One region of the Sphingomonas sp. STIS6.2 genome, then DNA from elsewhere that is predicted to be linked to it. Evidence: riboswitches for the same ligand, from Rfam matches in the RefSeq annotation. Region 1 holds a riboswitch; each other region holds the start of a gene.
The links. Region 1 has a riboswitch for cobalamin ahead of sphst_RS17205 (DUF1636 domain-containing protein). Riboswitches for the same ligand answer to the same signal wherever they lie in the genome.
Positions count from the first base shown of each region.

Region 2: linked by a shared signal. The riboswitch ahead of sphst_RS13680 (hypothetical protein) and the one ahead of sphst_RS17205 (DUF1636 domain-containing protein) in region 1 are both predicted to bind cobalamin.
Region 3: linked by a shared signal. The riboswitch ahead of sphst_RS06345 (TonB-dependent receptor) and the one ahead of sphst_RS17205 (DUF1636 domain-containing protein) in region 1 are both predicted to bind cobalamin.
Region 4: linked by a shared signal. The riboswitch ahead of sphst_RS08205 (HoxN/HupN/NixA family nickel/cobalt transporter) and the one ahead of sphst_RS17205 (DUF1636 domain-containing protein) in region 1 are both predicted to bind cobalamin.

Region 1 is NZ_JPDP02000159.1:515,192-523,500, forward strand. Features, by position in the region: gene cobU (bifunctional adenosylcobinamide kinase/adenosylcobinamide-phosphate guanylyltransferase) at 1-82, opposite strand, end outside; gene sphst_RS17175 (aminotransferase class I/II-fold pyridoxal phosphate-dependent enzyme) at 185-1,159, shown strand; gene cbiB (adenosylcobinamide-phosphate synthase CbiB) at 1,152-2,090, shown strand; gene sphst_RS17185 (cobyric acid synthase) at 2,078-3,568, shown strand; gene cobS (adenosylcobinamide-GDP ribazoletransferase) at 3,536-4,252, opposite strand; gene sphst_RS17195 (histidine phosphatase family protein) at 4,249-4,827, opposite strand; gene cobT (nicotinate-nucleotide--dimethylbenzimidazole phosphoribosyltransferase) at 4,824-5,837, opposite strand; gene sphst_RS17205 (DUF1636 domain-containing protein) at 5,834-6,250, opposite strand; cobalamin riboswitch at 6,348-6,534, opposite strand; gene sphst_RS17210 (ABC transporter ATP-binding protein) at 6,556-7,341, opposite strand; gene sphst_RS17215 (FecCD family ABC transporter permease) at 7,335-8,309, opposite strand, start outside.
Region 2 is NZ_JPDP02000116.1:8-3,671, forward strand. Features, by position in the region: gene sphst_RS13675 (S41 family peptidase) at 133-1,470, opposite strand; cobalamin riboswitch at 1,809-2,049, shown strand; gene sphst_RS13680 (hypothetical protein) at 2,272-3,664, shown strand, end outside.
Region 3 is NZ_JPDP02000041.1:26,504-34,812, forward strand. Features, by position in the region: gene sphst_RS06345 (TonB-dependent receptor) at 1-2,066, opposite strand, end outside; cobalamin riboswitch at 2,235-2,473, opposite strand; gene sphst_RS06350 (catalase) at 2,694-4,394, shown strand; gene sphst_RS06355 (ankyrin repeat domain-containing protein) at 4,465-5,037, shown strand; gene sphst_RS06360 (hypothetical protein) at 5,131-5,340, shown strand; gene sphst_RS06365 (glycoside hydrolase family 127 protein) at 5,482-7,794, shown strand; gene sphst_RS06370 (NAD(P)/FAD-dependent oxidoreductase) at 7,904-8,309, shown strand, end outside.
Region 4 is NZ_JPDP02000041.1:419,565-427,873, reverse strand. Features, by position in the region: gene cobN (cobaltochelatase subunit CobN) at 1-646, opposite strand, end outside; gene cobW (cobalamin biosynthesis protein CobW) at 652-1,701, opposite strand; cobalamin riboswitch at 1,839-2,055, opposite strand; gene sphst_RS08205 (HoxN/HupN/NixA family nickel/cobalt transporter) at 2,216-3,253, opposite strand; cobalamin riboswitch at 3,433-3,645, opposite strand; gene sphst_RS08200 (molybdopterin molybdotransferase MoeA) at 3,883-5,067, shown strand; gene lexA (transcriptional repressor LexA) at 5,136-5,867, shown strand; gene sphst_RS08190 (ComEC/Rec2 family competence protein) at 6,372-8,309, opposite strand, start outside.

The DNA.
Region 1 (8,309 bases):
CCTCTGCTAAAGCCTGCGCATGGCGGCTCTTGCCCGAGCGCGCACCGCCGGTCACCAACACCGTCTTTCCAAACCCCTGCACGACCGTCTCCTCCATCGCCCCTTGCGCTATCGCCGGCGAATGGCGAAGGCCAGCAGCAACGCCGCGGCATCGCCGGCGCAGGGGACGCATGTGCACGCGCTGATGGAACATGGCGGCCGGATCGACAGCGCGCAGGCGCTGTACCCGCACGCGCCGCGTCCCTGGCTCGACCTTTCGACCGGGATCAACCCCTGCGCGTGGGAACCGCCCGGCGATCTCGCGATCGACCTGCGCAACCTCCCCTCGCCCGCCGCGCTCGCCACGCTCGAGGCCGTCGCCGCGCGCCACTTCGGCGCCGACCCCGCGCGCGTCGTCGCGCTGCCCGGCACCGAGATCGGCCTCCGCCTGCTCGGCGGACTCGGCCTCCCCGCCCGCGCCCGCCATGTCGGCCCCAGCTACGCGACGCACGAAGCGGTCTTCCCCGCGCGGATCTCGATCGACAGCCTCGCCGACGAAGCGGCCCGCGGCGGCACCATCCTGCTCGCCAACCCGAACAACCCCGACGGCCAGCTGGTCAGTCCGGACGCGCTTCGGCCAGTGATCGATCGTCTTCTCGAGAATGCAGGCTGGCTGGTCGTAGACGAGGCGTTCGCCGACACGCTGCCTGACGCCGGCCTGGCCTCGCAGCTTTCCGCAGAAGATCCCGTTATCTTGTTCCAATCCTTCGGTAAATTCTTCGGTCTCGCGGGCGTGAGGCTTGGCTTCATGATCGCACCGCCCGGCATCGTCGCGCGGGTCCGCGACCGTCTGGGCAGCTGGCCGATCTCCGCCACCGCGCTCGCGATCGGCACCGCCGCCTATGCCGACCGAGCCTGGATCGAGACCACGCGCACACAGCTCGTCACCCGTGCAGCCGCGCTCGACGCGGTGCTTCTCCGCCACGGGCTCGCCGCGACGGGCGCCTGCCCGCTCTTCCGGCTCATCGTATCAAACGACGCCAAACCCTTGTTCGAGCGCCTGAATATGGCGGGCATCCTGACCCGCCCCTTCGCCTATGACCCCCGCTGGCTCCGTCTCGGTGTCCCCGCCGACGCGGCCGCGCTGGCGCGTCTCGACACGGCGCTCGCGCATGGCTGATCCCGTCGCGCTCATCGCCCTCGCGCTCGACGCCGCGTTCGGCTGGCCGGAACGGCTCTACCGCCGGATCGGTCATCCCGTCGGCGCGATCGCCGCGATCATCGGCAGCCTCGAAAAGGCGCTCAACCGTCCCTCATGGCCCGACGCGACGCGCCGCATCGCCGGGGTCGCGACGCTCGCGATCACGCTCGCGGTGACGGGCGGGATCGCCTGGGGCGCGACCTGGCTGTTCGCGACCTATCTCGGCGGCTATGCCTGGCTCGGCATCGGCCTCCTCGCCGCCCCCGGTCTCGCGCAGCGCAGCCTCAACGATCACGTCGCCCCGATCGCCGCCGCGCTCGGCAAGGGCGACGTGCAAGGTGCGCGGATCGCGGTCGGCCGGATCGTCGGTCGCGACACCGACCGGCTCGACTCCGCCGGCATCGCCCGCGCCGGAATCGAAAGCCTTGCCGAGAGCTTCTGCGACGGCATCGTCGCGCCGCTCTTCTGGCTGCTGATCGGCGGGCTTCCCGGGCTCTGGATTTACAAGGCGATCAACACTGCCGACAGCCTGATCGGCCACCGCGAGCCACGCTGGTGCGCGTTCGGCTGGGCCTCGGCACGGATCGACGATCTCGCCAACTGGATCCCCGCGCGGATCAGCGGCGCCTTGCTGTGCCTCGCCGGTCCCGGCGGCTGGCGCGTGATGCGGCGCGACGCGCGCAAACACGCCTCGCCCAATGCCGGCTGGCCCGAAGCGGCGATGGCGGGCGTGCTCGACCTCCGCCTCGCCGGTCCGGTCAGCTATGACGGCGTCACCCAGCTCAAGCCCTGGATCGGCAGCGGTCACCCCGCCGCCACCGCCGCCGACATCGCCCGCGCGCTCCAGGTCTATCGCCGCGCCTGCCTGCTACTCTGGATCGTCACGGGGGCGCTGCTGTGGGTGCGGTGATGCTCCAGGGCACCGGCTCGGACGTCGGCAAGTCGGTGCTCGTCGCCGGCCTCTGCCGCGCGCTCGCCAATCGCGGGCTCGCCGTCCGCCCCTTCAAGCCGCAGAACATGTCGAACAACGCCGCCGTCACCGCCGATGGCGGCGAGATCGGCCGCGCCCAGGCGACCCAGGCGATCGCTGCGCGCACCGCTGCGACCACCGACATGAACCCCGTCCTGCTCAAACCGCAGGGCGACCGCAGCTCGCAGCTCGTCGTCCACGGCAAGGTCCGCGGCATCCTGCGCGCCAGCCGCTGGCGCGAGGGGCGCGCGGGGCTGATGGACGACGTGCTCGCCAGCTATCACCGGCTCCGCGCGCAGGCGGACATCGTCGTCGTCGAGGGCGCGGGCAGCCCCGCCGAGATCAACCTGCGCGCCGCCGACATCGCAAATATGGGCTTCGCGCGCGCCGCCGGCGTCCCCGTCATCCTGATCGGCGATATCGACCGGGGCGGCGTCATCGCCTCGCTCGTCGGCACGCGTGCGGTGATCGATCCCGCCGACGCCGCGATGATCCACGGCTTCCTCGTCAACAAGTTTCGCGGCGACCCCGCGCTGTTCGACGACGGCTATCGCGCGATCGAGGCGCGGTCGGGCTGGCGCGGCTATGGCGTCATCCCCTGGCTTCCCGAGGCCGCCCGCCTGCCGAGCGAGGATGCGGTCATACTCGAACGCCGCCCCGGTCACGACCGGCAGGACGGCCAGGTCGTCATCGCCTGTCCGATCACCCCGCGCATCGCCAATTTCGACGATCTCGATCCGCTGCGGCTCGACCCCGGCGTCACGTTGGTCATGGTCCCGCCCGGCGAACCGATCCCCGACGCCGACATGATCATCCTCGCGGGCTCCAAGGCGACGATCCCCGACCTCGCCTTTCTCCGCGCGCAGGGCTGGGACATCGACATCCACGCGCATCGCCGTCGCGGCCGCCCGGTGCTCGGGCTTTGCGGCGGCTATCAGATGCTCGGTCGCAGCATCGCCGATCCGGACGGGCTGGAGGGGCCCGCCGGTATCGCCCCCGGGCTCGGCCTGCTCGACGTCGCGACGATCCTGTCCCCCGCCAAGACGCTCGAGCGCGTCGCCGGCACCGCGATCGGCGCACGGTTCGACGGCTATGAGATCCATATCGGCGAAACCACCGGCCCCGACACCGCGCGCGCGCTCACGACCCGCGACGATGGCCGCCGCGACGGCGCGGTCAGCCCCGACGGGCTCGTCTCCGGCAGCTATGTCCACGGCCTGCTCGGCCTCGCGGATCAGCGCCGCGCGTGGCTCAGCCGGCTCGGGGTCGGTGCGGTAGGGCCCGACCATGCGGCGTCGATCGACGCCGCGCTCGATGCGATTGCCGAAACGCTCGAACGCCATCTCGATATCGATGCGCTGATCGCGCTGTCGAAGCTCGCGGGCTCAGACGCGGCCGGCAATGGCGAGCGCGACTAGCATCCCGGTCTCGACGAATTCGATCCCCGCACCGTGGCAATCGCCTGAAACGCCGCCGACCCGCCGGATCAGCCACCAGCCGAATACCGCGATCAGTGCAGGGGCCCCTGCAACGGCATGCACAGGCACCCCTAAACACCCTGTTACGCACCCCCAAAAGACCAGATCGTGCACCCTGATCTTCCCTGCCACCATCCCTCCCAGCCCGCCCTCCCGGAGCAGCGGCACCCACCGCGCCCAGCATAACGGCCCGATCCGCGCGAGCATCGGGACGAGAATCACGACCGCCCATCCCTGACTCGAAACGGCATGCAATAAGACAAGTTTTGCAAGGAGTTGCAGCGCGATCATCACAACACCGAAGCTGCCGATATGCGGATCCGCCATCACCGCGATCAGCCGGTCGCGGTCGCCATGCGCGGCACCCAGCCCGTCCGCCAGATCCGCCAGCCCATCCAAGTGCAAAGCCCCTGTAATCGCTACCCAAATAGTCAGCGCGGCGAGCGCACCGGTCCACGGATCGACCTGCGCGCCGACCCACCCCGCCGCCGCGACGACCACCCCGATGCACGCCCCGACGACCGGGTACCACCGGATCGCGGCGGCAAAATCCTCAGCGTTCGCAGCGACTTGCGGCATCGGCACGCGCGTCAAAAAGCCGAAGGCGACGACCAGCCGCTTCACGAAACCGGATCAGTCTGCAGCGCCACGATCTGCGCCGTCCGGTCCGGCCAGATCCGCAAACTAATCAGCGCCGCATAAGGCAAATCGAATGCCCAGAGCTCGCGCTGGCCGAACTCGCACAGCGTTTTCAGCGCCGCACGGATCGCCCCGCCATGTGTTACGATCAATGAGGTTTCGGGTGTAAGATCTTCTATCGCATCGGTAACTCTTGCGACCAGATTGCTCCACCGTTCCCCACCCGGCGGCGGTGCACCATCCGGATCGTCCCAGAACCGCTGCAACGCCGCAGCGTCGATCTCCGCCGCAGCCAGCCCGTCCCAATCCCCGAAATCCAGCTCCCGCCACCGCGCATCGGTCGTTGGAGCCAGCCCCCGCTCCCGCCCGATCGCATCCGCAACAGCCTGCGATCGCATGAGATCAGAACAGACGATCTTCTTGAAATTCAGCGGTTTTACCCGAGCCATACAGGCCGCCATTCCCTCCGCCGTGACCGGACTATCGGTCCGCCCCAGCATCCGCCCGGTTAGTTCAGGCGCGCCATGCCGCAGCAGGTGGAGCAGGAACGGCGCACTCACGCCACCGACACCCCCGCCTCGGCAAACGTCGCCATCCCGTCATGCGCCGCCAACGCCGACCGGATCACTCCCACCGCAACCGCCGCCCCGCTTCCCTCCCCCAACCGCATCCCAAGTCTCAGTAAAGGCTCGAGTTTCAGCGCGGCGAGCAACCGCTCATGCCCTGGTTCGGCCGAACAATGCCCCGCAATGCAGTGCTCTGTGATGCCAGGATACGCCGCCGCAATCGGTGCGATCGCCGCCGACGAAATGAATCCGTCGAGCACCACCGGCACCCCCGCCAGCCGCGCCGCCACCACCGCGCCGGCGATCGCGACGATTTCACGCCCCCCCACCCGCCGCAACGTCTCGAACGGCGTACGCGGGAAATCATCATGCCGCCCAATCCCCGCCTCGACCACCGCGATTTTCCGCGCGATTCCCGCCACATCAACCCCCGTCCCCGGGCCAACCCAGTCCGCGGCGGTTCCGCCGTAACTGCGCAGACACAGTGCTGCGGCCGACGTGGAATTCCCGATCCCCATCTCACCCACGACAAGCATGTCGAGCCCCGGCACGACGACGTCGGCACCGATGTTGAGTGCGGCGAGACACGCGGCTTCGTCCATCGCCGGTGCCGTCGTGAAATCCGCCGTGGGGGTTTCCAGATCGATGTCGGCGATGATCAGCTCGAGCCCGACGGCATCCGCCAGCGCATTGATCGCCGCGCCCCCACGACGGAAATTCTCGACCATCTGTGCGGTCACGGAGACCGGGAAAGCGCTCACCCCGTGCACCGCAACGCCGTGATTTCCGGCGAAAATCGCCGCCCGCGCACGCTCGAACCGCGGCCGCTCGCGCCCCTGCCAGCCCGCCATGAAGACCGCGAGGTCTTCAAGTCGGCCAAGCGATCCCGGTGGCTTGGTCAACTGTGTTTGCCGCAGCGATGCGGCCCCTCGCGCGGCTTCGTCTGCCGCAGGAAGAGCCCCCAGCGCCGCGTCGAACGCCGCGACCGTCGGGAACTGCCTCACTGCGCGACATAGCCGGCGGGGGGCGTCCGGGTGATGAAATGCCCCTTGATCCCGGCGGGCCACTGCCGAAACGGCACCTGCCCCTCCGCACTCTCCGCATGCAGCACGGCATAATCGAGGATCGCTCGCGCAGCCTCCTCATCCGGCGTGAAGCGCCCCAGCACATAGCCGATCTTCGCGGGCCCACGAACATGGATGGTGCAGAAGTCCTGGCAGGCGAACAGGCACGGCATCGCCTGCACCGCAATCCCGGCATAGCGCGGATCACTCGCCTGGACCGCCTGCAATGCTGCGACGAGTCTTGCACCGCCCCGCATGCCCTCGGCATCGTCCTTCGCATCGGTGGAAGCGCGGCAGGTGCTGCAGGCGACGACGGCCGCCCCGTCTTCGGCGGGAACCAGTAGATTTGGCATTGAAACCCCATGACATACGCGCCCGCGGCACAAGCCGCAGGCTGGTTATGTCGTCGCGCGGGTTTACCCCCGTCCGCTCGGCGCACCCTGGCCGGACGAAAGACGACCGCGACGGGCAGGTCTCCTGGCTCACGGGTCACAGCCCTTCGCGCCGCCTTCTCGGGACCGGGATCCCAATGGCATGATGGCACGATGGCTCGCCGCTTACAGTTGCAGGGGCAGCCGGGGTTCTCCCGTTCCCTTTTCATCCCCGTCGCCGGGGAACCTGTCGCGGTCAGAGGGATAGGCCGGGCGAGCGGCCCGGGTCAATCGCCCTGCGCGCTGTCACGCGTCAGCGGTACCACGACCGGTACGCCCTCGATCGATCCGAACCACGCCCGAACACCATAGGTCTCACGCAGCCGCGCCGGCGTCAGCACTGCCGACGGCGCGCCGTCGGCGACGAGCCGGCCCGCGTCTAGCACGAGGATGCGATCGCAATAGCGTGCGGCGAGCCCCAGATCATGCAGGACGGCGATCACCAGGACACCCCGCGCGGCCTGCGCCCGCAGGATCTCCATGACTGCGATCTGATGCGCGGGATCGAGCGACGCGAGTGGCTCGTCGACGATCAGCGCCGGCGCCTCCACCGCCAGCGCCCTTGCCAGCAGGACGCGGGCCCGCTCGCCCCCCGAAATCTCGGTCGCGACACGCGCCGCAAGCATGGTCACGTCCGCCGCTGCCATCGCACGGGCAATCGCATCACGATCCTGCTGAGAAATGCGCGACAGCGGTGCGAGATGGGGCAAGCGGCCCAGCGCGACGAGACGTTCGACGCTCAGCGGCCAATGAAGACTTTGACCCTGCGGCAGATACGCGACCGTCCGCGCGATCTCACGTCGCGAGCGCTCCGCCAGCGGAACCCCGTCGAGCAGGATATCTCCAGTAGCGGGAACCAGCCCGAGAAGCGCCTGGACCAGCGTCGATTTGCCCGCCCCATTGGGGCCGACGATCCCGATGAGCGCGCCGCCCTCTGCCGAGAAACTGACATCGTCGACCACGACCCGCCCTGCACGGCGGACGCTGAGGCGGTCCGCGGAGAGGGCTACCATAGCCGCCGCTCGCGGATGAGGTGGACGAGGAACACCGGCACACCGAGAAACGCGGTGACGACCCCGAGCTTGAGTTCGTTCGACGTCGGGATCACCCGGACCAGTACGTCGGCGAAAGTGAGCAACGCGGCCCCGCCCAGTGCGGAGGGGAGCAGGATCGCCGATGGCGAACGATCGGTCATCGGCCGGACGAGATGCGGGACGATCAGGCCGATGAACCCGATCGCGCCCGATACCGCAACCGCCCCGCCGACCCCGATCGCCACCCCGACCAGCATCCGCATGCGCGTCCGACGCAGATCGACGCCTAGCGCGCGTGCGCCATCCTCGCCGAGCGTCAGCGCGTCGAGCGCATGGCCGTCCCAGGCGACCAGCACCATGCCGAGCGCGATACAGGGCAGCGCCAGCGCGACATGGCTGAACGACCGGTCTTCGAGCGACCCGAGCAACCAGGTCATGATCTCCATCGCTGCAAACGGGTTGGGGGACAGGTTCAGCGCCAGACTGACCCCCGCGACGGCCAGCGTTCCAACCGCAATCCCCGCGAGGATCAGTGACAAGGCGCTTTGCGACCCGGCCGCCAGCACGAACAGCAACCCCAGCGCCGCGAACGCCCCGGCGATCGCCACGATCGGCAGCATCGCCGGATGAAGCTCCGCCAGCCCGAAATACAGCGCGATCACCGCGCCCAGCGATGCGCCGTTCGACGCGCCCAGCACCGATGGCTCGGCCAGCGGATTGCGCAGGAATCCCTGCAGCGCAGCACCCGACAGCCCCAGCATCGCGCCGACCGCGAGCCCTAGGATCGCGCGCGGCAGCCGAAGTTCGAACAGGATCGCGCGTTCGATCGGATCGCCCTGCCCGCTGAGCGCCCGCACGACATGCGCCAGCGGGATCGCCGCGCTACCCACCGCGACCGACGCGGCGCCGGCCAGCAGCGCAAGCAGCGCGAGGCCACCGACCAATCG
Region 2 (3,664 bases), on a different contig from region 1:
AAGCAGTCGCCAAGGGTCAGCTAAAGCAAAGTGTCCCGACAATGACGTCGTTTGGGGACGACCGGCGAAACGCTCGAATTGCCAGAAACCCTGCTCATGCAAATGAGTTTAAGCCGTTCGACGGGCTGGCGCTTACTCAGCCGGACTTAACGGAGCTAATGGGAGCATGCCCGCAATCTTCCCTTGATCATCTAGCGACACTATCGTTTTGCGCCGTCCATTGGCGAACGTGAGCTTGAACTCATCGCCACCAAACGCGGTAGGACGCCAGAAGTCTACCGAGAGTAATCGGCCGAGACTAGCGAGTTCAGTCCGATTCTGAGTGATCTGCGGCTGGATCTCGGAAGCGAGCTGGGGGGTCACAAGGTCTTGGATCGTAGTTCCGCTTGCAATCGCGCCGATAAGCCTGCGGATTGCTGCGTCTGATCCAGCCAGCTGGGCTGTTCGCGGGCTAAAAACCCTTTTTGTAGACGCCGCCGCGATATCGGCGACTGGCTTTGACCCTGCCTTCGCCAGCGCCGCAGAAAGTGCGTTCTCCGCATTAACGGACACATCTGGCCGAACACCAACGCCTTCCCAATTGGTCTTCGTGACCGGATTTTCCGCTCTGCCAGAGGGAATCATGGCGATAACACCGTGACCGATATCGACCGGACCGACAGGATTGGCCCCGCCCCCTGTTGTCTCCCCGATCAACGTTCCTCGCTTGAGCGCTTGGATGTCGTAGGCGAACTCCTCACCGCCAGAGAAGGTCATTTTGCTGGTGAGAACGTAGACAGGGATGTCGAAGAAGGACACCGGTGTGCGAACGGATCGGTAGCTTTCTCGCGTTGTCTCAGTCGTCTTTGCCACGCGTGAGACGATGTCATTGATCGCCCGGCCTGGCGGAACCAGGAAGCTGACGAGGTATGAAACGGCCCCCGGGTCTCCGCCGCCGTTACGGCGGACATCGATGATCAGAGCACGACTGCCTGAGAGGGAGGTCATGGCCTTGTCAACCGCCCTTTTGGAGAAGCTGATTGGTGGAAAGCCAATCACTTCAATATATCCAACACCGCCCGCTAGGATGTCGGCGCGAGTCACTCCGGCGTCCGCGGCGGGCATCTCAGCCGGTGGACCGTCGCCTCGCGGCGGTCGCGGCTCCTGCATCGAGAACACGCTAAGGTGCTTGTCGTGGGTCACGATGGACGCATCAGCGGACAACCGGGCCGCGAGTTCTCCCGCCGTTCTGGCATCGTCGTACTTGCCTGAAGCAAACGCGTCGGTCGTCCTCTTCGCCACTTGCTCGGCCCGCTCAGTGAATATGTAATGGTCGCGCATCGCGCGAGCGAACTCTTCCACAATCGCGCGACGTCCGCCGGCGTCGAGAGCAGGAGCCAGAGCATGGGTCGGCCCCTGTGCTGCAGCGGGCAGCGCCAAGGGAAGAACCAGCGAAAGCGCCCACAATATCACATTGCGTCGACGGCACATCAGCAGCCCCCCTTAATACAGTTTGGGCCGGCGTACGTCTGACCAGTCCAGGCGGCTAGTCAGTACCAAACCCTCAATTCGACAGCCTGTCGGAACGTCGCCTACCAGGCAAGGCCGATGAGCATTCGAACGGCTACAACTGGGCGGACACGCCCTGCCCTACGGCTTCCGGCCAGACGCATAGCCGGACATTAGCGACGTATTCGCTCCTTCCCAGTTACCGCCTTTCGTTAAGGGGCACCGACTTGCCTTTTGACCTCTGTGATGGCCGCTCCGACCGATTGCCGGATGGTCTTCGTCAAGATAGACCGGCGCCGCTGACCTGTTCGATCCGAGCAGGGCGGCATGATCGCGTCGGTGCCCCGAAAGGGGCTTAATAGGGAACGCGGTGAGGGTGGTTCGCCACCTGAAGCCGAGGCTGTCCCTGCAACTGTAAGCGGCGAGCGCGATGCATTTCGCTTCTTCCTGAACCGGAAGGAGCAGCCACTGGGCCAGACGTTTCGTCATGAGGGCCTGGGAAGGCCGTGCATCGTGTGATGACCCGTGAGCCAGGAGACCTGCCGGCGTCTGGTCGCTCTTGCCTGGCCCAGGGGGTGGCCGCGGCACGGTACTCCGTCGAGCGACGACGTGTGCGGTGGGGACCGCACGGGCATGCGTGCCGGTCGCAATCGCGTCCGGCTGGCGCGGATGTCGGCCGTTCGCGGGAGGTCCCTGCCGGGTTCGCCAGACGCCCGGGGGATTACCGTAATGCCGTTCCTATTGTCTCGCCTCGCTTGCGTGGCGGTTCGGTCCACGGCTCGCTTGACGTCCGTCTTTGACGCCGTGAGCGGGCGCGCAATTGGCAAGACTGCCCGGCGCTGGCTTTACCTTGTTCATCGCTGGGTCGGCATTGCCAGCTGCCTGTTCTTCGCGATGTGGTTCCTGTCCGGGTTGGTGATGCTCTACGTGCCCTATCCCTCCCTCTCTTCAGCTGAGAAGCTGACCGGGAGCGAGGCTATCGACTGGGCAGCGGTGGACGTACCGCCACCGCTTGAGGGTGGATATCTACCGCAGGAGCTTATGCTCGAAATGCGCGACGGCACGCCTGTCTGGCGCGTCGCACAGTGGGATGGATCGCATGTGACGGTCGCAGCCCATCGGGGGTCAGTTCTGCCGCTGGTTGACGCGCTGTATGCCGCTCGGGTCGCCGGTCGCTTTGCACATGCAACTGTAGAGCGCGTTGATCATCTGGCACGCGATCAGTGGACGGTTGCGGGTGGCTTTGACCGGCATCGACCGGTCTGGAAGGTCGCGCTCGCCGACGCGTCCGGCACGGAGGCCTATGTCTCCTCGAGTACGGGCGCCGTCGTGCAGGTAACAACCCGCCGCGAGAGGTTCTGGAACTGGCTTGGTTCGGTGCCGCACTGGCTTTATCCGACGGTGCTGCGACAGGATCAATCGGCCTGGCGTCAGGTCGTGCTGTGGGTGTCAGGCCCCTGTATCGCTGCCGCGGTAGCGGGCATGTGGATCGGCATCTTGCGGACGCGCATCGGCGCACGCCGCTTCAGGGGCGGACGGATGACGCCCTATAACGGCTGGATGCTCTGGCATCATATCGCAGGGATGGTTGGTGGTGTCTTCCTGATCGCCTGGATCTTCAGCGGGTGGCTGTCGGTCGACCCCGGCCATCTGTTTGGTGGGACAAAACCGGTCAAGGCCGCGATGCGCGTCTATCAGGCATCCGATCAGATGCCGGTAGTATCGCTCGACCGACTACGCGCCGTAGGTTCCGGTGCAGTGATCGCGCAACTTATTGATAATGCCGGAACGCCGCTTGTGCTGCTCGCCTATCGTGACGGCCGGCGATCCGCTCTGGATGCGGTCATGCTTACCCCGTCGAGCCCGACCACGCACGCCCTGATGGCTGGAGTCCGTCGTCTGGCAGGCTGCACGCGGTTGATCGCGATCGACCGCCTGACGACGCCTGATGCGTATTGGTATGCGGTCGCAACCCTGCCACAGCTGCCGGTGCTCCGGCTGCGTTTCGCTGATCCGCCACAGACGTGGTTTTATATCGATCCCGCCACCGGAGAGATTCTGAAGACCGTCGATAAGCGGCAACGGGCATACCGTTGGGCATTCGACCTCCTCCATAAATGGGATCTCGGCGTGCTCACCATGTACCGGCCGGCCCGGGATATGCTGCTCTGGCTGT
Region 3 (8,309 bases), on a different contig from region 1:
CCGTGGATATCGACCGCCAGGCGCGGCGTTACCGCGTACGATAGCGTGGCATCGACCATGGTGTAGCTGGGGACGCGGAAGCTGTTCGCATTGTCTGAATAGCGTCGTCCAACGTAGCGCAGCCCGGCGCGTGCTTGGAGCGCACGCGTCGCGTTCCAGCGCAGCCAGAGATTGGCGAGCCTCTCGGGCACGTCCGGCGGGGTATTGCCGTCAAAGCGCGTGCCGCCGGAGACGAAGTCGTCGAACGTCGCGTCGAGCACGCTGCCGTTCGCATCGATGCCGACACCGTACGGCAGATCGAGCGATACCGCGGCCTCGATACCCTTGGCCGATCGCTGGCCGACCTGCTCGACCGGGCTCGTCGGGGTCAGCTGTGCCAGCAAGCGCTTCTTGACGATGCGGTAGGCGGCGAGGGTGGCGGTGCCGCGACCGTCGAGGAACACGGCCTTCGCGCCGACCTCGACCTGGTCGCCAACCGCGTTGCTGAACTGCACCTGCCCGGTCGAATAGGTCGTCAGCGTCCCCAGCGGGTCCACGCCGGTGGCATATTGCGCATAGAGCGACACCGTCGGGATAGGCTGATAGACGCTTCCGACCCGCCAGGTCAGATTGTGCAGCCGCTTGTCGAGCACGAACGTCTCGGTGCCGGCGCCGCCCGGATAGTCGATCGACCAGCGGCGTATCGTGTCGCGCTCGTAGCGCACGCCACCGACGATCGAGACGTGCGTGCCGAGCTTCAGCCGGTCCTCGGCAAAGACCGCATATTCGGTGGTCCGCGTCCGATAGCGCGGTGCGATCCCCTGGGTGTCGACGATCAGACTGGGATCGAACGCGAAGGGATCGACCTCCGAAACCTGCGGGTCAGACCCGAAATTGTGGGAGTAGGTCAGTTTGATGAGGTTGACGTCGAAGCCCATGACAAGGTCATTGCCGACGCCATCGGCAATCTGTGTTCGGAGCGTCACGCTGCCCTGATCGCCCCATTGCGTCTGATCGTGGACGATGCCGGTCATGTCGGTGCGCAGGATGCCGCCCGGCGTGCCGGTGTTGCCGCTGCCGTTGGCGCAGACGCCGTCCGCGGCGATCCAGCAATAGGTTTCGAGATTGAGCCAGGAGCGTTTGGAGGTGAGGCGATAGGCCTGGTTGCTGACGGTGACCGCATCGCTCGGCGTCCAGTCAACCTGCAGGCTGGTGCGGTTGTCGCGGTATCGGATAGAGCCGTCGCGTGTGTTGTAGTTGCGTTCCCGGATGCGGTCGTCGAGCCGACCGTCGATCAGCGGTGTGCCGAAATAGCGCATCGGCTTCTGGTCGCCATAATCGTCCCGCACGGTGACGACGAGCGTGTCGGTCGGCGCCCAGCGCAGCGTGCCCGACACGGCATGGCTGCGCGACTGGCCGCGATCGACATAGCCGTCCGATCGGCGATAGCTGCCGTCGATGCGGTAAGAGAGGCGCTCGGTGATCGGCCCCCCTGCGCCTGCCGCGAGATGGAAGCTGTCCTGCGAGCCATAGCCGATCTCGCCCTCCACGTGCGTCTGCTGCGTATCGGGTTTGCGCATCACGACATTCACCGCGCCGCCCAGTGCGCCCTGGCCGTAGAGCACCGAGGCCGGGCCGCTCAGGATGTCGATCCGCTCGACCATCCACGGATCGGTCGGAAAGGTGATCGTGCCGGCCGCCGGGAACAGCCTGATGCCGTCGATGAGCTGGAGCACGGATCCCTGACCGCTGAAGCCCCGCGCGGCGAGCGCGGTACCGCCATTGCCGGGATTGCCCGCATTGCTGATGCCCGGTGCGCGGCTCGTCGCGTCGATCACCGACAGGTCGCCGCGCGCGCGGATCGTGGCGCCGTCGATGACCGAGATCGTCGCGGGAGTCTCGAGCGGCGTGAGGCCTAGGCGGCTGCCGGTCCCATTCGGCGTGGTGAGCGTGTCCTGGGCATGTTGTCCGACGATCAGGATGTCCTTGGTATCGGGATCCGGAACGGACTGGGCGTGGACTTGTGCTGCGAAGACAGGCGACAGAATAGCCCCCGCGAGCGCGAGGCGAGACAATAGGAACGGCATTACGGTAATCCCCCGGGCGTCTGGCGAACCCGGCAGGGACCTCCCGCGAACGGCCGACATCCGCGCCAGCCGGACGCGATTGCGACCGGCACGCATGCCCGTGCGGTCCCCACCGCACACGTCGTCGCTCGACGGAGTACCGTGCCGCGGCCACCCCCTGGGCCAGGCAAGAGCGACCAGACGCCGGCAGGTCTCCTGGCTCACGGGTCCTCGCACGATGCACGGCCTTCCCAGGCCCTCATGACGAAACGTCTGGCCCAGTGGCTGCCCCTTCCTTTGCAGGAAGAAGCGAAATGCATCTCGCTCGCCGCTTACAGTTGCAGGGACAGCCTCGGCTTCAGGTGGCGAACCACCCTCACCGCGTTCCCTATTAAGCCCCTTTCGGGGCACCGACGCGATCATGCCGCCCTGCTCGGATCGAACAGGTCAGCGGCGCCGGTCTATCCCGGTCAGGATCGTTCGGCAATCGTCCGGCGAGCGGCGCGATGGCGGCTCGATCGTCCCGCTCGATTGCTGTGATCCAGAAGCTCCGTTTGGCGCGATGCGCGTCCTCGATCAGGAGGCGGCGGTGCCGCACGCTCTGTGCGGAAATGCCACGCTGATGGCATGCAGGATTAAGGGATCGAGATGAAGAACGTGAAGAGCCGTCAGGCCGTGACGGCGATGCTGCTGGCTGCGACATCGGCTGGTGCCATGATTCAGCCGGTCGCCGCGCAGACGGTGGCGCCGGCCGAGACGCAGGCGGAAACCCGCATGACGACCGCGGCGGCACCGTCCAGCGCCGGCAAGCCCGCGCTGGCGCAGGCCGGGGTTGCCGGCACCGTCGAAGCCAAGGGTGATTCAGCCAGTGTCGCCGCGCCGCAGATGACCCGCGACAATGGTGCGCCGATCGGCGAGAACCGCCACTCGAAGGCGGCGGGCGACCTTGGCCCCGTCCTGCTCGAGGACACGACGCTGATCGAGAAGCTCGCACGCTTCGACCGTGAGCGCGTGCCCGAGCGCGTCGTCCATGCCCGCGGAACCGGTGCCCACGGCGTGTTCACCGCGACCGCGGACATTTCGAGCATCACCGGTGCATCCTTGTTCATGCCCGGCAAGCAGACGCCGGTGTTCGTCCGCTTCTCGACCGTGATCCACCCCTCGGGCAGCCCCGAGGGCATGCGGGATCCGCGCGGCTTTGCGACCAAATTCTATACCGATCAGGGCAATTGGGATCTGGTCGGCAACAACCTGCCGATCTTCTTCATCCGCGACGCGATCCAGTTTCCGGACATGATCCACGCGCTCAAGCCCTCGCCGGTGACGAACAAGCAGGACCCCAATCGCTTCTTCGACTTCTTCTCGGCCACGCCCGAGGCGACCAACATGCTCGCGCATGTCTATTCGAACCTCGGTACGCCGGCATCCTACCGGACAATGGACGGCAACGGCGTCCATGCCTTCAAGCTGGTGAATGCCAAGGGTGAAACGGTGTTCGCCAAGTTCCGCTGGATCAGCCGCCAGGGCGTGCGCAACCTGAACGGCGCGCAGGTGGCGACCGCGACATGGAACTACCTGACCGATGATCTCTATGGCGAGATCGGCAAGGGCAACTTCCCCGTCTGGGACCTGATGGTGCAGACGATGTCGGCGTCGGCGTTCGCCAAGCTCGACTATAATCCGTTCGACGATACCAAGGAATGGCTGGGCGTGCCGTTCCGCAAGATCGGCGAGATGACGCTCAACAAGGTGCCGACCAACTTCTTCGACTATACCGAGCAGTCGGCGTTCGCACCGGCCAACCTCGTGCCGGGGATCGAGGCGTCGCCGGACCGGATGCTGCAGGGGCGGCTGTTTTCCTATTCGGACACGCAGCGCTATCGCATCGGCGCCAATGCGATGCAGTTGCCGGTCAATCGTCCGCTCGCGAGCGTCGTCAACAATTACCAGGACGGCCAGCTCGACCACGCCAACCGCGCGTCCGACGTGAATTATTTCCCGGCGGCGACCGCGGCAAAGTCGACCGATGCCCGCTTCCGCGCCGCGCCCTATGGCATCGACGCGACCGTCGATGCGAAGCCGATCGCCAAGACCAACAACTTCGCCCAGGCGGGCGAATTCTACCGGGCGCTGAAGCCGCAGGACAAGGCGGATCTGGTGACCAACCTGGCGGGTGATCTCAATGTCGTGACGTCGGCGCGGACGAAGACGATCATGGTCAGCTACTTCTACCAGGCGGACAAGGACTTCGGCACGCGCCTGGCAACCGCGGTGAACGTGCCGATCGCCGACGTGTCGCGCGCGGTGGCGGACTATCGCGCCGCCAACCCGGGCCAGGGCGCCCGCTGATCCCGGGGCAGGGGGTGCGCGACGGCGCGCGCTTCCTGCCATGGCAGACTTCAAGGAATCGAGACCGACGATGCTGACTTATCTTGCCGCGCTGCTCGCCGCAGCCGGTCCACAGGCCGCTGCGACCGAGCGACGCACGCCCCCTGCGGTCGCGGCCTTGCCATCACCCGAGCGTCGCCAGCAGCTGCTGTTCGAGGCGGCCCGGCTCGGCCGCACGGACATGATCGATCCGCTGCTCAAGGCCGGCGCCGACATCAATGCCTATGACGAGCGCGGTTTCACGCCCCTGATCCTGGCGGCGTATAACGGACAGCTTGCCACCGTGGACGCGCTGATCGGCAAGGGCGCCGACGCCTGCCGTCCGGATCGCGACCAGGGCAACAGCGCGCAGATGGGTGTCGCGTTCAAGGGCGAGGATGCGATCGCGGCACGGCTGCTGAAGGCAGGGTGCGACGTGAACGCGCGCAATCATGCCGGGCAGACCGCGCTGATGATGGCGTCGCTGTTCAATCGGCGGGCGCAGGTCGAGCTGTTGCTGGCGGCGGGTGCGGACCGGACGATCCAGGATGCGGCGGGACGATCGGCAGGTTCGGTCGCGGCCGGGCAGGGCAACGCCGCGATGGCGGAACGCGTGAAGCGCTGACGCAAGTCTTCGGGCGTCCCGGGTGCCGCAGCGGGCCGTGTCGCTGCCGTTCCGCATTGACGCGGCGCGGCATCCGGGGCCATCGCGTTGGCCATGACCAAGAGCAAGGGACGCACCGGCGCACACGCGCGCGCCAATATCCAGCCTGCGCCGACAGCCGCCGAGCTCGACGCAGCCAAGCACGAGGCCGTCCAGATCGAGGGGCGGCTCGCCGGCCTCGCGGCCGGGCATCCGTCGGTCAAGATATGGAAGGCCCGCCTCCGAGCCGCGCAGGCGGTGATCGCTCGCGCGCCGCGCGACTGAGACGCTCACGCTAGTGCGGCCGGGTCTGGATCACGGCGCACCGATGTTCACGATCACACCGTCAGCAGATGTCAGTCGCGGGATTTACTCCGACAAGTGAAGCCGATAGCCTGTGTCTAAAGACGTGGCTGGGAGAGTGACATGGGTTGGACGCGTCGCGGTGCGCTAGGCGCGGGGATCGCACTGGGGGCGGTGCCGCCATTCGCCCTGGCGGCGGCGGATGCAACCTCGGCAGCGACCCCCTTTCCGCTGTCGCAGGTGCGGTTGCGGCCGTCGATCTTCCTGACGTCGGTGCAGGCGAACCAGCGCTATCTGCTGTCGCTCGATGCGAACCGTCTGCTGCACAATTTCCATGCCGGGGCAGGGTTGCCGACCAAGGGCGAAGTCTATGGCGGATGGGAGTCGCGCGGGATCGCCGGGCATTCGCTCGGCCATTATCTCAGCGCGCTGTCGCTGGTCTATGCGCAGACGGGGGACCAGCAATTCCGTGACCGCGCGGCCTATATCGTCGCCGAACTCAAGGCGATCCAGCGGAAGCAGGGGGATGGCTATGCAGGCGGGACGACCGTCGAGCGCGACGGCAAGACCGTCGATGGCAAGGTCGTGTACGAGGAGCTGCGCAAGCGGGAGATCCGGTCGACCGGGTTCAGCCTGAATGAAGGGTGGGTGCCGCTGTACACCTATCACAAGGTCATGGCGGGCGTGCTCGACGCGCACCGGCATGCCGGGCTTGCCGATGGTTTGGCCGTCGCAATCGGGCTCGGGACCTATCTCGGCACGATCCTGGAAGGACTGAGCGACGTCCAGGTGCAGGACATCCTGCGGACCGAGCATGGCGGGCTGACCGAATCCTATGCCGAGCTGTACACGCGAACCGGCAATCGCCGCTGGCTGACGCTTGCCGAACGGTTGCGGCATCACGCGATCGTCGACCCGCTCAGGGACGCGCAAGACGACCTCGCGGGTCACCACGCCAACACCCAGATCCCGAAGATCGTGGGGGAGGCGCGGCTGCATGAGCTGACCGGCGATACCGACCATGCCAGGGCCGCCCGGTCGTTCTGGACGATCGTGACGCGCGACCACAGCTATGTCATCGGCGGCAATTCGGACCACGAGCATTTCGGCGAGCCGCGCAAGCTTGCCCAGCGGCTCGACCAGCAGACGTGCGAGGCGTGCAACAGCTACAACATGCTGCGCCTGACCCGGCATCTCTATGGCTGGACCGGCGATGCGCGCTATTTCGACTTTTACGAGCGCGCGCATCTCAACCACATCATGAGTCAGCAGCACCCCGACACGGGGATGTTCACCTATTTCACTGCGCTGGCGCCGGGCATGGGGCGCGTGCATTCGAGCCCGACCGAGGATTTCTGGTGCTGCGTCGGGTCGGGCATGGAAAGCCATTCGAAGCATGGCGAGAGCATCTACTGGAAGCGCGGCGATGCGGTTGCGATCAACCTCTATTATGCTTCCACGCTGGATGCCCCCGAGGCGAAACTCGACATCGATACGCAATTCCCGCTCGGCGACACGGTGCGGATCGCGGTCAGGACGGCACCACGGATGCTGGCGCTCCGCGTGCCCGGCTGGTGCGCCGCGCCGCTGTTGCAGGTGAACGGCAGAACGGCCGGCGTGCGCGACGGCGGCTATCTGCTGCTGACCGGGCTCAAGGCGGGCGACTGGATCGCCTTGTCGCTGCCCATGCCGTTGCGCGTCGAAGCGATGCCCGACGATCCCAGGCTGATCGCGTTCCTCAGCGGCCCGCTGGTCCTGGCCGCCGATATGGGCGCGAAGGACGGTCGGTCCGACGGGCCGGACCCCGCGCTCGTCACCGACCGGACGGAACCCGTGCTGGCGGCGGCAGGCGGGTTGCACCGGTATCGACTGGGCGGGCAGGGCAAGCCAGGTGATCTGATGCTGCGGCCATTTTTCGCGCAGCACGACAACCGCACCGCCGTCTATTTCCGCCGGTTCGGCACCGCCGAGTGGCCGACTGCGCAGCTCGCCTGGGCGCGTGCGTCGCAGGAGCGGGCGGCGCTGGCCGCGCGGACGGTCGATGTGATCCGGCTGGGCGAGCAGCAGCCCGAGGTCGATCACGCGTTCGCCGACAGCGGCAACTCGGCGGCGGTGTCGCATGTCGCCGACCGTAGCCGCAACGTGAACGTCGGATATTTCGAATTCGACCTGGCGGTCGCGCCGGGGCCGCTGACGCTGCAGGTCGAATATGGCGGCGGGCAGCGCAACAAAGATTTTCGGATCTCGGTCGACGGTACGCCGTTGGCGCGCGAGCGGCTCACGGGTGACGTCACCGCCGCCCGCAACGTCCGGACCTATACGCTGCCGCCCGAGACCACGCGCGGCAAGTCGAAAATTCGCGTCCGCTTCGACTCCGACACATGGCAGGGGGTCGAGGTCTATACGGTGCGGACGATGCGATCCGAGACGATCTGACCGGTACGACGGAAATAGGTTTGGACGGTAAAGCCGGGGGATTTCCGGCTGGTCGGTTAGGTCTGGGGGCGTTATCGGGCCACCCCGCGGATCGTCGATCGGAGACGTCATGAAGGTTGCGATCATTGGTGCAGGAATTGCGGGCCTGAGCTGTGCGCTGCGACTCCAGCAGGACGGCTGCGAGGTGACACTGTTCGACAAGGGACGCGGGGCGGGTGGTCGGATGGCGACGCGGCGGATCGAGACGCCCGGCGGCATGATCGCGTTCGACCATGGCGCGCAATATCTGACGATGCGCGACCCAGATTTCGTGGCGGCGATGCAGGGCTGGGCGGCGGCGGGCGTCGTCGCGCGCTGGCCCGCGGCGGGGCCCGATGCCTGGGTCGGGATGCCGGGGATGAACGCGATCGTCGGGCATCTCGCAGCGCAGACGGACGTCCGCTGGAACACCCAGGTCACCGCGCTGCGCAAGACGGCGACGGGGTGGCAGCTCGATCCCGGCGAAGCGAAGCTGT
Region 4 (8,309 bases), on a different contig from region 1:
GATAGGAGCGGTAGAAGATCAGCAGGATTCGCGGCCGCGTCGCGGTCATCGCGAACGCCGCCGGGCACGTCACCCCGTCGCGCGGCTGCCAGCCACCGACCTCGGGAACCGTCTTCACCCCCGCGACCGGCCCGGCATAGAGCCCCGCCGCCAGCGCCATCTGCGCCAGCGCCGCCTGCGCCGCGACCGCGCCGCCATCGTCGCACAGCGCGGCGAGCCGGCGCAGCGTCGACACCGGCACCGTCGACGCCGCATCGAGCCGCGCATCGCTGCGCCCGTCCGCGGGCAGCACCGCCAGCGCGATCCCCCGCGCCCGCGCCAGCGCCTCGACCTGCTGTAACCCATAGGACCAGTAGGACCGCCCGCCGATCAGCCGGATCACGATCCCCTTCGCCCCTTCACCCCCCGCTAGCGTTCGCTCGACATAGGTATCGACCGACAGCGGATGCGCGAGCGCGGACAGGTTGGCGAGCCGGAGCGACGGCAGCGGGCTCCCGTTCGCCGCCGCACGCCGCCACCCGGCCGCGAACGCGCCGAGATCCCCGTCCGAAAAGGACAGGACGACAAGATCCGCCGGGCTCTGCGCGAGGTCCTGCGGGACCGCACTCTCCTCCAGCCCGTGGCTTTCGCGGAAGACGACGTGCATCGCCGTCAGCCCTGAAGCGCGGCCCGGATCCTTGCAGGGTCGATCCGGTCATGCTCGGCGATCACCACCAGCCGCGTCTGTCGCGCCTCGTCGCCGCGCCACGGCCGGTCATATTGCGTCCGCACCCGCGCACCGACCGCCTGCACCAGCAGCCGCATCGGCTTGCCCGTCACCGCGGCATAGCCCTTCACGCGCAGGATGTCGGCGTCGCGCGCGAGGGTCTCGATCCGCGCGGCGAGCGCCGCCGGGTCCGCGATCTCGCCGAGGTCGACGATCATGCTGTCGAAATCGTCATGCTCGTGGTCGTCCGCGCCATCATGATGCGACGGCCGCGCCGCGATGTCGTCCTCCGCCGCCGCGTTCAGCCCCAGCACGACACGCGGATCGATCACCCCGTCGGTCAGCGCGATCACCGGCAACGCACGCGGGGACTCCGTCGCGATCACCGCGCGCGCCGCAGCCACCCCCGCCTCGCCCGCCAGATCCGCCTTGGTCAGCAGCACCAGATCCGCACAGGCGAGCTGGTCCTCGAACACCTCGGCGAGCGGCGTCTCGTGATCGACGCTCGGATCGGCGCGGCGCTGCGCCTCGATCGCGGCGAGGTCGGGCGCGAACCGTCCCGCGGCGACCGCTTCCGCATCGGCCAGCGCGATCACCCCGTCGACCGTGATCCGCGACCGGATCGCGGGCCAGTCGAACGCCTTGAGCAACGGCTTGGGCAAAGCGAGCCCCGACGTCTCGATCAGGATATGGTCGGGCCGCGGGTCGAGCGCGAGCAACGTCTCGACGGTCGGGATGAAATCGTCCGCGACGGTGCAGCAGATGCAGCCATTGGCGAGCTCGACGACATTCTCGGCCGGGCAATCGGGGATCGCGCACCCCTTCAAGATGTCGCCGTCGATACCAAGCGTGCCGAATTCGTTGACGATCACCGCGAGCCGCCGGCCGCCGGCATTGCGGATCAGATGACTGATCAGCGTGGTCTTGCCCGCGCCGAGGAATCCGGTGACGATGGTAACGGGAATCTTGGCCAGGGTCGGCTGGGGGTCGGTCATGCGATACTCTCCGGGCGTCGGAACGACAGCCACGGACGGACGCACGCCCGCAGCCACACGCGCGCACGACCTGACGGCCGCACGCGTTCGTCGCTCAGACGGAGTACCGTGCCGCGACCATCCCCTGGATCAAGGCAAGAGCGACCATGACGCTGGCAGGTCTCCTGGCTCGCGGGTCGAAGCTCGATGCACGCCTTCCCAGGTCCCGTGACCCAGTGGCTGCCCCCGCATCGGGGGCCTGTGCGTCTCGCTCACCGCTTACAGTTGCAGGGACAGCCGCGGCATTGGGAGGCAAACCTCCCGCACCGCATTCCCATTCAAGCCCCGAAGGGCACCGGCGCGATCTGTTGAGGTTCGGTAGAACCAAACCTCGGGGTTGGGTTTAGAGGAGTTTGGCGGTTGTGCCAATGCACCTGACCTCCGTCATCCCGACGAAAGTCAGGACCCAGAGCCAAACAAAATGCGGTGCCTGGCTCTGGGTGCCGGGTCGAGCGCAGGATGACGACGCTGTTTGTTAGCCCCGCACCACCTCGATCTCGTCGAACCGCTTCCACCGGTAGATCGCGAAACTCAGCACCCAGCACGCCACGAACAGCGCGATGATCGCAAAGCCCAGCCCGTTGAAATTTTCGCCCAGCGCCGAAGCGACGTCCCACACGCCCCCGCTCAGCCCCAGCTTCGACGCCAGCAGCGCGAGCGTCTCGATCCCGCCGATCGCGATCGCGACGATCGCCGAGATCAGCGTGATCGTGATGTTGTAATAGAGCTTGCGGATCGGCTTCACGAACGCCCATTCATAGGCGCCGAGCATCACCACCCCGTCGGCACTGTCGACCAGCGCCATGCCCGTCGCGAACAGCACCGGCAGCACCAGCACCGTGCCGATCGACAGCCCGTCCGCCGCCTGGCTCGCCGACAGGCCGAGGATCGCGACTTCGGTGGCAGTGTCGAACCCCAGCCCGAACATGAACCCGAGCGGCGCCATGTGCCAGCTGCGCGTGACCAGCCGGAACATCGGCCGGAACAGCCGCGCGAGCAGCCCGCGATTGCCGAGCAGCAGGTCGAGGTCTTCCTCGACATAGCGCCCCCCGCCGCGGACATGGCCAAAGGTCCGCCACACCGATCGCAGGATGATCAGGTTCATCGCCGCGATCGTGAACAGGAACAGCGCGGATATCAGCGTCGCGATCACCCCGCCCGCCTGCTTGAACGCCTCGAACTGTGACAGCGCGCTCGCGGTCAGCGCGATTCCGACCGCGGCGATCAGGACGATCCCCGAATGGCCGACCGCGAACCAGAAGCCGACCCCGATCGGCCGCTGCCCATCCTGCATCAGCTTGCGCGTCACATTGTCGATTGCCGCGATATGATCCGCATCGACCGCGTGGCGCAGCCCCAGCCCCCAGGCGAGCATCGCGGTGCCCAGCATCAGCGGCTGCGCCTGGAACAGCGCGAACGCCCATCCCCAGGCGGCGATATTGGCCGCCACCAGCATCGCGAACATCCAGCCGATCCGGTGTCGCGTCGAACGACCGGCGGTCCGCCCGGTCATGATCTTGGTCATTGGCACATCCCCGGCGTCCGACGAGGACGGGGGCCTGCCGCGAACGACCGGGACGCGCGCCGACCGGACGCCATGAGCGGCCGGCATGCGTCGCCGATGCGGCCCCCGCCGCATTGTCGTCGCTCAGACGGCGTTCACCGTGCCTCGGCCACCCCCTGGACCGGGACAAGAGCGACCAGACGCCGGCAGGTCTCCTGGCTCGCGGGTCAAGGCTCGACGCACACCTTCCCAGGCCATCGGCCCAGTGGCTGCCCCCGTCGCAGGGGGCGCGTGCGTGTCGCTCGCCGCTTACAGTTGCAGGGACAGCTGCGGTCTTGGGGCGAACCCCGCACCGCATTCCCATTCAAGCCCCGAAGGGCACCGACGCGATCTGTGCGGATCCGGCTTGCGTCGGACCTGCGCCACAGGGCTAGCGTGTTTTGCCTACGCTGACGACAGGATTTGCATGCGGGCCGCCGCCGGGCATGTCGTCCCATCTCACCGCAACGTCTGCCTTACCTCGTACGTTGATCGCATAACCGACCGGTGTCCTGCCGGTCGCGGCGTTGCCCGCTTTCCGCCCCGCGGCATTCGTGCGAGCAGCGCAGACCTTCATCGCCCCGCTGAACGGAGCCCGCATGCGCCCTCTCGTCCCCGTCGCCGAAGCCCAGTCCCGCCTCTTCGCCATGGCATCGCGCGTGCCGGCCGAAACCGTGCCGCTGCGCTCCGCGATGGGTCGCTGGGCGGCGGAGGACATTCTCGCCCGCCGCACCCAGCCTGCGACCGACCTTTCGGCGATGGACGGCTATGCGATCCGCTACGCCGATCTGCCCGGCCCCTGGACCGTCATCGGCGAGAGCGCGGCCGGCCGCCCCTTCGCCGGCACGCTCGCCCCGGGCGAGGCGACGCGCATCTTCACCGGCGCGGCGATGCCGCCCGGCGCTGATACCGTCCTTGTTCAGGAAGAGGCCGCGCGCGACGGCGACCGGCTGATGCTCGACGGCGAAGGCCCCGCCTTTGAAGGCCGCAACACACGCCGCAAGGGGCTCGACTTCGCGACCGGCACGCGGCTGATCGCGGCCGGCGATCGGCTGACGCCCGCGCGCATCGCGGTCGCTGCGACCGGCGGACACGGCACGCTGTCGGTCGGCCGCCGGCTGCGCGTCGCGGTCGCCGCGACGGGGGACGAGCTCGTTCCGCCCGGCTCGACCAGCGACCCCGTCCCGCTACCGGAATCAAACGGCATCATGCTCGCCGCGATGCTCGCCGACCTGCCCGTCGACATTATCGATCTCGGAATCCTCCCCGACCGGCTCGACACGCTGCGTGACGCCTTTGCCGGGGTCGACGCCGATCTGCTGGTAACCACGGGGGGCGCGTCGGTCGGCGATCACGACCTCGTCCGCCCCGCGATCGAGGCGGCCGGCGGGGCAATCGACTTCTGGCGGATCGCGCTGCGCCCGGGCAAGCCGATGATGGCGGGTACGCTTGGCCGGACGATGCTGCTCGGCCTGCCGGGCAATCCCGTCTCCGCCTTCGTCACCGCGATCCTGTTCGTCCGCCCCGTCGTCGCGCACATGCTCGGCGCGCGCGATCCCCTGCCGCAGACGACGCACGCGCTGCTCGGCGAGGATCTTCCGCCCAACCAGTCGCGGACCGACTATATGCGCGCCGAACTGCGCGACGGTCGCGCCTATGCCTCGACTATCCAGGACAGCTCAATGCTGCTGACGCTCGCCCGTTCGTCCTGCCTGATCATCCGCGATGGCGACGCGCCGGCGGCGAGGGCGGGCGACTCGGCGGAAATCCTCGTCATCGCTTGACGTCACCGCTTGACGAAGCTGCAGGTGTTCCATAGAAGTTCCTCGTCTGTTCCGGACGGAGAACCGTTATGCTCACGCGCAAGCAGCACGAGCTTGTCTGCTTCATCAATGACCGCCTCGCCGAGACGGGCGTGTCGCCCTCGTTCGAGGAGATGAAGGACGCGCTCGACCTGAAATCGAAATCGGGCGTGCACCGTCTGATCAGCGCGCTTGAGGAGCGCAACTTCATCCGACGCCTGCCCAACCGGGCGCGCGCGCTCGAAGTGCTGAGGATGCCCGAGCGTCCCGAGGCGGCAATTGCACAGACTGCGGCGAAGTCGGGGCCGAAGTCGGAGGCTAAGGCATCGGCCGGCACCGTATCTGCGCCGGACACGGCCAGCGCCACGCCCGCATCGCCCGACCGCATCGCGGCGAACGATGTCGTCGAAATCCCGCTGCATGGCCGGATCGCCGCCGGCGTGCCGATCGAAGCCTTTGAAGGCAGTTCGATGCTTGCCGTCCCGGCCGCTTTGCTCGGCACTGGCGAGCATTATGCGCTGGAGGTTTCGGGGGACTCGATGGTCGAAGCCGGCATCCTTGACGGCGATTATGCGCTGATCCGCCGTACCGAGATCGCACGCGACGGCGAAATCGTCGTCGCGCTGATCGAGGACAGCGAAGCGACGTTGAAATATTTCCGCCGCGAGGGCGCGATGGTCCGGCTCGACCCGGCCAACCGCGCCTATGACCCGCAGCGTTATGCGCCCGCTCAGGTCCGGGTTCAGGGCAAGCTGTCGGGTATCCTGCGCCGCTACGACTGACGAATGCTGGGGGCGCTGGCGATAATCACCGCCGCGCAACCGGCGGGTGTGGCGTTCGATGAACCGCGACCAATGACATCGCCACGAAAAGCGCGTCGCCGACAAGCGTCGAATATTGGCGGGCTTAGTAGCCGCTTGCTTTGCATAAGACCGGTATAATCCAGCTCCAACGTTGGCCACCGTCCCGCATCCCCGGACGGAGCTAACGGTGGAAGCAGGCCGCACTCGCATTAAACCAGCAGGCCCAGTCCCACCTCCTCCGTCATCCTGACGAAAGTCAGGATCCAGAGCCAGGCACGCCACCCTCCACGACTTTGGGCTTTAATCGAGGCCCAGATGACGATCGGCTAGGCAAACCTCTCAGCAAAATGCGGACCGACGAAAATGTCGATCCGACGCGCTGGCCAACGGGCCCAGGCACAAACGTCCGGGTTTCGGAATCGCGCGAGCGCCAGTCGGGGGCCCCTGCCGCGCAGGATCACAACCCGACACTCCGGTCGCGGCCTATCGCTCCGACCACCCCCGGCCCGGCAACCGAAACCGGACCGCGGCCACACCCCCGGCCACCCCGCGCTGATCGCCCCCCGCACCGGACCGTCGCGACGACCGCGCCAGCGTCGGCGGATCGCGCCACGGGTGCCGGTCCCCCGGATTGAGCACCGTCATCATCCGCCCCGTGGTCAGAGTCAGCGCGATCCCCCCGGTACGCGCGAGCACCGATCGATCGAGCTTCAGCCATCGCGGCGTACAACCGCGCGGCAGCCCGCGCTCGCTGATGACGATGTCCGCGCGCCGGCATGCGGCCACCATTTCGGCGATCGGCACCCGGTAAACGCTGCGCGTCGCCAGCACGCGCCACGCCCGGCCGTGAGCGACGACATCGGTCAGGCACAGGTCGCGGCTGCACCGCGCATCGGGCTGATCCGCGAGCAGCAGCGGCTCACCATCGACCCCGCCATTCTCCGCCAGCGTATCGCGGACATAATCCCCCGCCCGATCGCGGAGCAGCGCGAGCCCTGCGGCGGTCCGGACCGCGACGTGGCGGCCATCGCCCGTCACCAGGATATCGGGTGACGGCGTCGTCAGCGCCCAGATCGCGCCGACCGCCAAGGGCAGGATCCCGATCCGTCGCCACCGTGTCCGCCACAGCGCGATCCACACTCCGCCAACGACCATCAGCGCAAACGCCCCGTCGGGAACCGCCGGCAGCGCGCGGACCGCGCCCGGTGCGTGGGCCACCGCGCGCGCAAGGCACAGCAGCGCGTCGAGCGCATGCTGCACCAGCCACCAGGCGGGCGCGCCGAGCCCGATCGTGTCGAGCAGCAGCGCCAGCGCCTCGAACGGCATCACGACGAACGTGGTCAGCGGGATCGCGACGATATTGGCGACCGCGCCGTACAACCCGGCCTTATGGAAATGATAGACCGCGATAGGCATCAGCGCCGCCTCGACGACGAGCCCGGTCAGCAGGAGCGACGCGGCGCCGCGCAACAGGCGTCTGCCGCGGCCCTCGTCATGCGGCGCGAACGTGGCACGGACGACGGGATGCTCGTGCAGTGCGATGATCGCGGTGATCGCGGCAAACGACAATTGAAAGCTCGGCCCGGCGAGCGATTCGGGCAGCGCGAGCATCACCGCTACCGCCCCCGTCGCGACCAGCCGCAACGTTATCGCCTCACGCCCCATCGCCAGCGCGATCAGCACCAGCAACGCCGCGACGCACGAGCGGATCGTCGGCACCTGGCTGCCCGTCAGCACGGTATAGCCGATTGCCGCCGCCGCACCGGCAAGCGCGGCGATCAGTGGCAGCCGCGTGTGCAGCGCGAGCCACGGGCTGAGCGCCAGCAGCCGCAGCACGATCAGCATCGTCGCCGCGACCGCCGCGGTGATGTGGAGGCCGCTCACCGACAGGAGATGCGCCAGCCCGGCGCGGCGCATCGCCTCCGCATCCGCGTCGCTGATCGCGCCGACGTCGCCGGTCGCCAGCGCCGCCGCGATCCCGCCCGCGCTCCCGTCGAGCTGCGCGACGATATGCCGCGACAACGCCACCCGGACCCCAGCGCCGCCGCGCCCCGGCATCGTCACCTCGACCGGAGAAAAGCCCCGCCCCGTCGCGCCGATCCCGCTGAACCAGGCGACGCGCGCAAAGTCATAGGCGCCGGGTACCGCCGGCAAGGGCGGCGGCATGAGTCGCGCGCGCAGCTTTATGGTCGCGCCGATCGCGAGCGCCGCTGGCGCATCCGCCTCTGCCAGGTTGATGCGCACGCGGCCTGGCAACGCAACCGGCGCGCCATCGGCGTCCTGCCCCGGCCCGACGGGCCGCACCGTCAACCGCACCAGTCGACGCGCGACGAGCGGTTCGATCGTCTCGACCCGCGCCGACAGCTGCACGAATGTCGGCCCCGCGAGCACCGGTGCCGCCACGCGGTCCGATCGCACCCA